DNA from 3 places in the Erwinia magellanica genome. Region 2 is predicted to be linked to each of the others. Evidence: predicted binding sites of a transcription regulator. Region 2 holds the regulator's gene; each other region holds the start of a gene.
The links. Region 2 encodes LexA, which represses DNA repair genes until DNA is damaged. Its sites were predicted from a motif close to TNCTGTATGTACATACAGNA; they were not measured.

Region 1 (3,265 bases), on a different contig from region 2:
AAACCAGCATAGAGGGGAAGGTGTCAAGAAGCGTAAAGCGAAGAAAAGCCTGGAAAACCTTAACTTTCACACTGGTCTGATAACGGCTCTCTGGCCGCTATACTTACCTTCTGACTGAGCTTTTTCAGTCCTTGCTGCATTTTTTTAAGCGGGAGCGTAAAGACTCTTCCAGCAGTAAGCACTTGCACAACTGAAGGGAATTATTATGGCCAGATTTATCAACAACCCACTATTTATTAATACGGTTCTGCTTGGCGGCACACCCCAGCAAAAAGTGATGGCTGCGGCACAGGCGGGGTTTGATCAGATCGAACTGTGGCGTCAGGATGTGGAGGCACATGCTGGCGATGCCAGAAACCTGGCTGCGCTGCTCGACAATCAGCAAACAGGCCTGACAGATTATCAGGTGCTGCTGGATTTTACGGGCGCGCCAGATAACCGGCGTGATGCCAGGCGCAAGGAAGCGCTGCAAATGCTGGATACGGCGGTACTTTTAGGGGCCAGCACGTTACTGGCGCCAGCATCGACCGATCCGGACTCTGTTGCCGGACGGGAAGAGGAGGATTTACGCTGGCTGAGCAGGGAGGCAGGAAAAAGGGGTGTGAGAATCGCGTTTGAGGCGATGGCCTGGAGTACGCACATCAATACTCTACCAGCCGCCTGGCAGCTGGTGCAGAAGATAGATGAACCCAATCTTGGTCTGGTGGTGGATGCTTTCCATATATTTGTGCGCAACCGCACTGTAGCTGATCTTGCCGGGATCCCAGTGGAGAAAATCTTTCTGGTACAGCTTTCCGATCTCGCCACGCTTCCTTCTCAGGATCAGCTTGTGGATATTGCCCGTCATCAGCGCTTATTACCCGGACAGGGTAACTTTCCCCTCTATACGCTGTTAAACGCGTTACACACGCAGGGCTATCAGGGGCCTTTAGGACTGGAAGTATTTAACGATCTCTACCATCAGCAGCCGCCTGTGGACGTGGCAGGAGAAGCGCTCCACGCGCTGAAAAGAGTGTGCGCCGCAACGAGTTGAGCAGTTGAAGTGGCGAAGTAGTGACGTGGTAAAGTTGTGACGTGGTGAAGTTTTGAAGTGGTGAAGTGGTGAAGGCTTACAGCGGGAAGTATTACACAGAAAGACGCGCAGGCTTTCAGGCCCGCGCGCAAGAAACAGTAACCGACCCGCTGGGAACTCAGGCCGCTTTGACGCCGCGTACCGCTGCGCGGTTTTTAGCAGGCTTAGCGGAAGCGGTTTCAGCATCCTCTTCGCCGTGCTCTTCATCTTCCGCTGCTTGCTGTGCATCCGACACTGTTTTCGCTTTAGCTGCGCCTTCAACACTTGCAGAATCATCCGCTTCCGGCATTTTGCTGGTACGAAGAATATGCTGAACGGCCTCTTTATTTTCTGCCAGGAACATTCCCAGCGCTTCACGCTGATCTTCTTCCATGGTCAGCGGTGATGCACTCAGCCAGTCTGAAAATGCTTCAGCCATATCGAGCATTTTATCGTACGCGTCGGCTTCTTTTTTACTGGCGAATGTCATCTTTTCCTCACCTTTTCTGACGACAACATATTTGATTTCAACAGCCATAGTGCACACCTCGTTTAACTGTATTTTTATACAGTATAACAGCCTGGTAAATTTTGCTCAAGCCTGGAAAGCAGATGTGTACGCAATCGTTTTCGTTTATACTGCGCGCGTTTTTTCCATCCAATCAGGTAAGAAGATTATGACCACTCTTGGTACTGCGCTGCGCCCCGCCGCAACGCGTGTAATGCTGTTAGGGTCTGGGGAACTGGGCAAAGAAGTGGCGCTGGAATGTCAGCGTCTGGGCGTTGAAGTGATTGCGGTTGACCGCTACGCCGATGCCCCCGCCATGCACGTTGCTCACCGTAGCCATGTCATCAATATGCTTGACGGTGAAGCGCTGAAAGCCCTGGTGGCGCTGGAACGCCCGGATTATATCGTGCCGGAGATAGAGGCCATCGCCACCGATATGCTGATTGAGCTGGAAAAAGCGGGCCAGAATGTCGTACCGACAGCACGTGCGGCGCGTCTGACCATGAACCGTGAAGGTATCCGACGTCTGGCAGCGGAAGAGCTGGCGCTACCAACTTCCAGCTACCGTTTTGCCGACAGCCATGAAGCCTTTACTCAGGCTGCGGAGGAGATTGGTTTCCCCTGTATCGTTAAGCCAGTAATGAGTTCTTCCGGCAAAGGGCAAAGCTTTATCCGTGAAGCCTCCCAGCTTGATGCCGCCTGGGAATATGCGCAGCAAGGGGGTCGTGCCGGAGCTGGCCGGGTCATTGTTGAGGGCGTGGTGAAGTTTGATTTTGAAATCACCCTGCTGACTATCAGCGCCACAGACGGCATACATTTTTGCGCGCCTGTGGGACATCGTCAGGAAGATGGCGATTATCGTGAATCCTGGCAGCCGCAGCAGATGAGCGAACTTGCCCGGCAACGCGCAGAGCAGATCGCAGAGCAGGTAGTCAAAGCGCTGGGAGGTTATGGCCTGTTTGGCGTTGAGCTGTTTGTCTGTGGTGATGAGGTGGTATTTAGCGAAGTCTCCCCCCGCCCGCACGATACCGGTATGGTCACGCTGATTTCCCAGGATCTCTCCGAGTTCGCCCTGCACGTTCGCGCTTTCCTGGGCTTGCCGATTGGCGGTATCCGCCAGTACGGCCCTGCCGCTTCTGCCGTTATTTTGCCGGAGCTGGAAAGCGACAACGTGCAATTCAGCAATGTAGGCAGCGTGCTGGGTGCCGGTTTGCAGGTTCGCCTGTTTGGCAAACCAGAGATCCGCGGCAAACGCCGTTTGGGCGTGGCGCTGGCAACAGGTGAAAACATTGAGGATGCCGTTCAGCGCGCTATTGCCTGTGCCGCCGGGGTGAAAGTCAGCGGCTGACGCTGGCGCGCCAGCTGCATTCAGCCAGTTATGCAAAAGAGAGCGTACCGGAGAGGCCCGGAACGGGCTTCACCCGTCACGCTCTCTTTTCTTTCGGTCTCTGCCGAGCCTGTTCGGGACGCCAGCCAGTAACGGGACGCCTGATCTCTTCTTAGCGTTCGCGCCTGCTTTAAACCGTTTTATCCGCCCCAGTTCTTCGCAGGTTTATTTCCCGGGGCCTGGCTCAGCGCCCCTTCACCGGCAACATCAACCGGATTTAACGTGCGCCCGCCAAGGCTTCTTTCGCCAGCTGGGTGATACGATCGTAGTCCCCTGCTTCCAACGCATCCGCCGGTACCAGCCACGAGCCGCCGATACA
Region 2 (3,265 bases):
ATGCACAACGCGCCCTGTAAAAAGGCGTTGTAAATCAGCCATTAACGAAGCGGCAGAGGAGAGTAACAAATAATTTCACTGCGCGAACCAGCTGTTGTTTTGCCAGTGTCGACGCCAGATAAGCCAGAGCGTCAGCCCACGCAGCAGCAGGAATACCGTCACTGCAAGCCACAGCCCATGGTTGCCCAGCAGCGGAACGGTAAACAGCGTCAGGCCATACCCCGCAGCCGCAATCACCATACCATTACGCATTTCGCTGGCTCGCGTTGCACCGATAAACATACCATCAAGCAGATAGCACCAGACTCCGCAGAGGGGCAGCACGATCTGCCAGAACAGGTAACTGTCGGCCTGCTGTTGCAGGGACGGAATGGAGGTCAGCAAGGCGACTATCTGCGGCCCTGTAAGACCATAAATCAGGGAAAAAGCCAGCGCCACAAGCCCTGCCTGACGACAGGCGGCGCGCCAGACGGAGAGCAACTTCTCTGCGTTTTTGGCCCCAAAGGCCTCGCCAGAGCAGGCTTCAACGGCATAGGCAAAGCCATCCAGCGCATAGGCCGTAAATGTCAGGAACATAAGCAGCACCGCATTGACGGCGACAACTTCGCCCCCCAGCCGCGCCCCCAGAACCGTCAGTGAGGCGAAGCAGAGTTGCAGCAGCAGGGAGCGCAGCATAATGTCGCGATTGAGACGCAACAGCCGCCCGATGTTGCCCCGCCAGGCCGTTTTTAACACCGGCAGCGAAATACCGCGCAGCTTCAGCACGCGCCACACCATCACTAAACCGATAATCATGGTGACATATTCCGCTATGGCCGTCGCGGCAGCGGCACCCTGCACGCCCCATTTCAGGCCAATCACCAACCAGAGATCCAGCGCGATATTCACCACGTTCCCCACCACCAGCAGGATCACCGGCGCTCGCGCATACTGAACGCCCAGCAGCCAGCCAAGCAGCACCAGATTCGCCAGCGTGGCGGGTGCGCTGAGCCAGCGAATATTCATAAACAGGGCGGCCTGATGCAGCACCTCTTTGTCGCCCCCAACAAGGGAAAGCGCAAGATGCGTTAAGGGAGATTTCAGGAGAACAAACAGCAGGCCAGCGGCCACGGCTATCAGGAGGGGTTGCATCAGCGCACGAGCCAGAGCAGGTTTATCTCCGGCGCCAAAAGCTTGTGCCGTGAGGCCGGTAGTACTCATGCGTAAAAACAGCAGCAGCATAAAGAGAAAGCTGGTGGCCGTGGTGCCAACGGCTACGCCACCAAGATAGGCAGGCTTATCCAGATGGCCAACGACCGCCGTATCCACCAGCCCCAGTAGCGGCACGGTGATATTTGACAGGATCATTGGCAGCGCCAGCCGCCAGAGATGTTTATCCGAGGGGGAAAATAATCGCATTATCATCCACTGTGCGACTGGCTAATAAGCACTATCGCGGCACCAGGCCGGTGCCGCGATACCAATGACGCACCGCTCTGAGGGTGCGCCCGGCCCCGATCGTTAGAGCCAGTTACCGTTGCGGATCACGCCCACGGCCAGCCCTTCAATCGACAGCGTCTGCTGACGCAGGTCGACAACGATCGGTTGGAAATCGCTGTTTTCAGGGAGTAAATGCACAATATTTCCCTGTTTTTTAAGGCGTTTTACCGTGACCTCATCATCAATACGCGCCACCACTACCTGGCCGTTACGGACATCCTGAGTTTTATGCACGGCAAGCAGGTCGCCATCCATAATACCGATGTCTTTCATCGACATCCCGCTGACGCGCAGCAGGAAATCGGCACCGGGTTTAAACAGGCCCGGATCCACCTTGAAATGCCCTTCAATATGCTGCTCTGCCAGTAAAGGCTCCCCGGCAGCAACGCGCCCTATCAGCGGCAACCCTGTCTCATCTTCCATCATCAGGCGGATACCGCGTGATGCGCCAGAGACAATTTCAATCACGCCTTTACGCGCCAGCGCTTTGAGGTGCTCTTCAGCCGCATTAGGGGAACGGAAGCCGAGCTGCGCAGCAATTTCCGCCCGCGTCGGTGGCATGCCGGTCTGGTTAATGTGGTCGCGTATCAGGTCATAAACCTGCTGCTGCCTTGCCGTTAGTGCTTTCATCCCGCCCCCTGGTTGTTTATACAGTCGACTGTGAGTATATACAGGTATTTGCGCATTGAAAACCTAAACCTGCTTAAATAGCGGCGGTTCGCTAAAAACGGGAAAACATCCCGTAATTAACCCATTAACAGCATTACCCACACAAAAATAGCGAGTAATATCGTCAGCAGCACAGCAGCAGAGCCCATGTCCTTCGCGCGGCCAGACAACGGATGGAATTCACTGCCAATACGGTCCACCACCGCCTCCAGCGCACTATTGAGGATCTCTACGATGATGACCAGCACCACAGACCCTATCAGCAGCACTCGCGTAATGGCATCCACGTCGAGCCAGCAGGCGACGAGGGTGGCAATAACGGCAGCCACCGCCTCCTGCCGAAAAGCCGCCTCGTTTTGCCAGGCAGCGCGTATTCCTTTCCACGAGTAGCCAGCGGCTTTTATAATGCGGGTCAGTCCGGTGACGTTATTTGCCATAATGAGGGAACCCTTTGTGATGATTAACGTCAATGTCTGGGTGGCGCACAATTTGCAACACCACAGATCTCACTGGCGCTTTCTGGTATGCTTGCGGCGCTTTGCTAACAAGAGGCTTCATGTTGTCTATGTCAGGTTGGCGTAATTTATATTATAAACTATTGAATTTACCGGTTAAATTTCTGGTAAAGAGTAAAGCGATTCCTGCCGAGCCGGTCACTGAGCTGTCGCTCGACACATCGCGCCCTATTATGTATGTGCTGCCCTATGATTCAAAGGCCGATCTGCTGGCGCTGCGTGAACAGTGCCGCAAACAGGATCTCCCCGATCCGCTGGAGCCGCTTGAAATCGACGGAACGGTACTGCCTCGTCACGTCTTTATCCATGACGGGCCGCGTGTTTTCCCCTATTTCGTGCCAAACGTGGAGTCGGTGAAACTCTTCCATGAGTACCTGGATCTCCACCGCAGCAATCCTTTGCTGGATGTGCAGATGGTGCCGGTCTCGGTGATGTTTGGTCGGGCACCTGGCCGCGAAGTGCAGGGTGACGATCAACCCCATCTGCGCGTGCTGAATGGTGTACAGAAATTCTTTGCCGTGCTCTGGTTAGGCCGCGACAGCTTTGTGCGTTTTTCGCCTATGGTGTCGCTTCGCCGCATGGCTACCGAACACGGTACGGAT
Region 3 (3,265 bases), on a different contig from region 2:
ACAGCCATCATCCCCAACCTTCTCTGCTCCACGGCGATCTGTGGCCGGCAAACTGTGGAGGCAGCAGCAGCGGCCCGTGGATCTTTGACCCAGCCTGCTACTGGGGGGACAGAGAGTGCGATTTAGCCATGCTCGGCTGGTATGAAGATCTGCCTCTGGAGATTATTGAGGGCTATGAGTCCGTCTGGCCTTTGCCGGAGGATTACCTGCTGCGCCAGCCCGTTTACCAACTTTACTATTTGCTCAACCGGGCTAACGTCTTTGGCGGTTACTGGCTTGGCGAAGCACAGCAGGCTGTTGGTGCGCTGCTGGATGAGGATGAACTGCACGCCCGTCCGGCCTGACAGCGCTCTCAGGCCGTTCTGTCAGTAGATAAAGCCCAGCAGCTTCAGAACAAAATAGCCCGCCACGGCAATCAACACAGGTAAGACATAGAGCGGGAAAAATTGCAGGAAGATGGTGTGGCGCGGCACCACAATTCGCTCTTCCAGCTGCTGGCGCGAACGTCCCTCCGGCCCTTTTGCATTCTCCAGAATCAGCTGATCTTCAATTCCTTCACGCAGATGTCGCGACTGCCGCCACATTCTTGCCCCGGAAGCCTGAAGGGCCAGCCCGACAAAAATCAGGATGTAAATAATCCAGAAGGTAACATTGCTGCCGTGGTTGAAATCGGGCTGCGGTGAGTTATTCCAGAACATATCCAGGAAGCGGGTATTAAAGCGGATCATATCGATCATCACATGCGAGAAATCCTGCATAACCGCATTGATCCCCTCGCGCTTCTCGCGGCTCTTTTCCAGAAAGGTCATCAGCGATATCAGTGTGGAAATCAGCGCCGGAATAAAAATAATCCAGCCAGCGACTCGCTTGAGGATGGCGACCCGTCCAGCTTGTTGATAAGTCATGCTTTCTCCTGACTATGGTTTAAGGTGGTAAGTTTACCTTCAGGGGAGGAAATGTGCCTGAAAAAAGTTGCGCTGTCGTGCGAAAAGGCGGGAAAGATGCCTCTCAACCCCGGATGTTGTCATTTAAGAGTTCATGCTAAGGTAAGTCAAATTAGTTAATGGAGCCGCAATATGTCTTATTCACGCCCAGTGCTTGCCGCTATTTTTGATATGGATGGTCTGCTGATAGATTCTGAACCGCTGTGGGATCAGGCAGAGATGGATGTGTTTTCAACCTTAAACATCGACCTCACCCGACGCAGCGAGCTGCCGGATACTCTGGGCCTGCGTATCGATCAGGTGGTAAGGATGTGGCATGAAACCTTACCCTGGAACGGCCCTTCGCAGGAGGAGGTCACCCAGCGCATCATTACCCGCGCTATGACCCTGGTCGAAGAGCGTCGTCCGTTGCTGCCGGGCGTGGAGCAGGCCCTGAAACTGTGCCGAGCGGAAGGATTAAAAATCGGGCTTGCTTCAGCCTCTCCGTTGCACATGCTTGAGCGCGTACTTGAGCTGTTTGAGCTGCGCAGCTATTTTGATGTGCTCGCTTCCGCCGAGGCGTTGCCTTACAGCAAACCCCACCCGCAGGTCTATCTTGATGCCGCAGCACGTCTTGGGGTTGATCCGCTTAACTGCGTGACGCTGGAAGATTCCCTGAACGGGATGATTGCCACGAAAGCGGCACGGATGCGTTCTGTGGTTATCCCGGCGAAGGAGTATGCGGACGATCCCCGCTGGTCTCTGGCTAATGTGAAGCTGAATTCCCTGACGGAGCTTACCTCTGCCCATCTGCATGGATAGTGTTGTTCAGGCCGGGCAACGCCCGGTCTCTGCGCCATGTTGCCAAAATTAAGGTGATTGCGGTAAAAATGGCCTGAAACGTTAAAAAATTAATCTTTCGTTACAGCGTCACATATTTCTTCTACTGTATATATCCCCTATACTGGATGCATCGACAGTTCTGTAGCCAGGTATCCCTATGACGGCCGAAGGCCATGTAATATTTGCCATCGCCAGTGCCATTTTCGCCAAACGTGCTGAGCTGACGCCAGAACTGGGTAGTGGCGACTGGTGGCATATTGTGCCTGCCACGCTGCTGACCTGCCTGTTACCCGATATCGATCATCCCAAATCCACGCTGGGGCAGCGCTTTCGCTGGATCTCGCAACCCATCGCCCGCCTGTTTGGTCACCGTGGTTTTACCCACAGCCTGCTTGCGGTATTGGGCGGCGTGGCGCTGTTTCATCTGAAGGTGCCAAAAGAGTGGGTGATCCCGGCGGATGTGTTTCAGAGCCTGGTACTTGGCTATCTGAGCCACATTGCGGCCGATATGCTCACCCCCGCTGGCGTGCCTCTGCTCTGGCCCTGCCGCTGGCGTTTTCGCCTGCCCTTGCTCAGAAGCCAAAAAGGTAACCAGCTGGAGCGAGTCTTGTGTTTTGCTTTAGTAGGTTTTGCCATGTGGTTTCCTGCCGGTTCGCTCCCTTTTGGTGCGTCTGGCTGGACTACGGAAGTGATTAATTCTGTAGAAACCAGCATGAACCGCCTGATAAAGATGCAAAGTGCGCATTAAACCCTCAATTTAAACCGAATTGTTATAAACCATTCCTTTTGGATATATAGCAGCTTCAGCCTGAACTGTTACCATTCCTCCACTGGACGCACCTGGTGCGCGCTGAAAATTATCCGTTTACAGACGTAGGGATTACGTCGTCCTCACTGGAGTACTGGGAATGAACCTTCCATTAATTGCTAACCTGGTGGCCTTTGTTGCCCTGTTAGTTATCCTGGCTAAATGCGGTGCCGCCCACTGGAGCCTGTCGAAAAAGGTCCTGCTTGGGCTGGTAGTCGGCGTACTGTTTGGTCTGGCCCTGCATACGATTTATGGCTCAGAAAGCCCGGTGCTGAAAGAGTCCATCAGCTGGATCAATATCGTCGGCAATGGTTACGTGCAGCTGTTGCAGATGATCGTTATGCCGCTGGTCTTCGCCTCTATCCTGAGCGCTGTTGCCCGCCTGCATAATGCTTCTTCGCTGGGTAAGATCAGCGTACTGACCATCGGCGTGCTGCTGTTTACCACCGCCATCTCCGCGCTGGTAGGCGTTTTCGTTACCTGGCTGTTTGGCCTTAACGCCACCGGTCTGGTGCAGGGCGTTCAGGAGACCGCACGGCTTGCCGCGCTGCAAAATAACTATGTGGGCAAAGTCGCAGACCTCTCCACGCCGCAGCTGCTGCTCTCCTTCGTGCCGAAAAATCCGTTTGCCGATCTGACGGGCGCAAACCCGACGTCAATCATCAGCGTGGTAATTTTTGCCGCTTTCCTG

Region 1: the regulator LexA is predicted to act here: its motif matches at 1,606-1,625, upstream of AAH450_RS06465 (YebG family protein).
Region 3: the regulator LexA is predicted to act here: its motif matches at 1,886-1,905, upstream of AAH450_RS03935 (metal-dependent hydrolase).

Annotation. Positions count from the first base shown of each region.
Region 1 is NZ_JBCHVC010000001.1:1,413,014-1,416,278, forward strand. Features, by position in the region: gene AAH450_RS06460 (sugar phosphate isomerase/epimerase family protein) at 206-1,033, shown strand; gene AAH450_RS06465 (YebG family protein) at 1,191-1,589, opposite strand; gene purT (formate-dependent phosphoribosylglycinamide formyltransferase) at 1,729-2,907, shown strand; gene AAH450_RS06475 (bifunctional 4-hydroxy-2-oxoglutarate aldolase/2-dehydro-3-deoxy-phosphogluconate aldolase) at 3,164-3,265, opposite strand, start outside.
Region 2 is NZ_JBCHVC010000003.1:534,628-537,892, forward strand. Features, by position in the region: gene dinF (MATE family efflux transporter DinF) at 76-1,398, opposite strand; gene lexA (transcriptional repressor LexA) at 1,501-2,109, opposite strand; gene AAH450_RS14235 (diacylglycerol kinase) at 2,226-2,585, opposite strand; gene plsB (glycerol-3-phosphate 1-O-acyltransferase PlsB) at 2,714-3,265, shown strand, end outside.
Region 3 is NZ_JBCHVC010000001.1:858,593-861,857, reverse strand. Features, by position in the region: gene AAH450_RS03950 (fructosamine kinase family protein) at 1-344, shown strand, start outside; gene AAH450_RS03945 (YniB family protein) at 366-905, opposite strand; gene hxpB (hexitol phosphatase HxpB) at 1,077-1,745, shown strand; gene AAH450_RS03935 (metal-dependent hydrolase) at 1,924-2,514, shown strand; gene AAH450_RS03930 (L-cystine transporter) at 2,675-3,265, shown strand, end outside.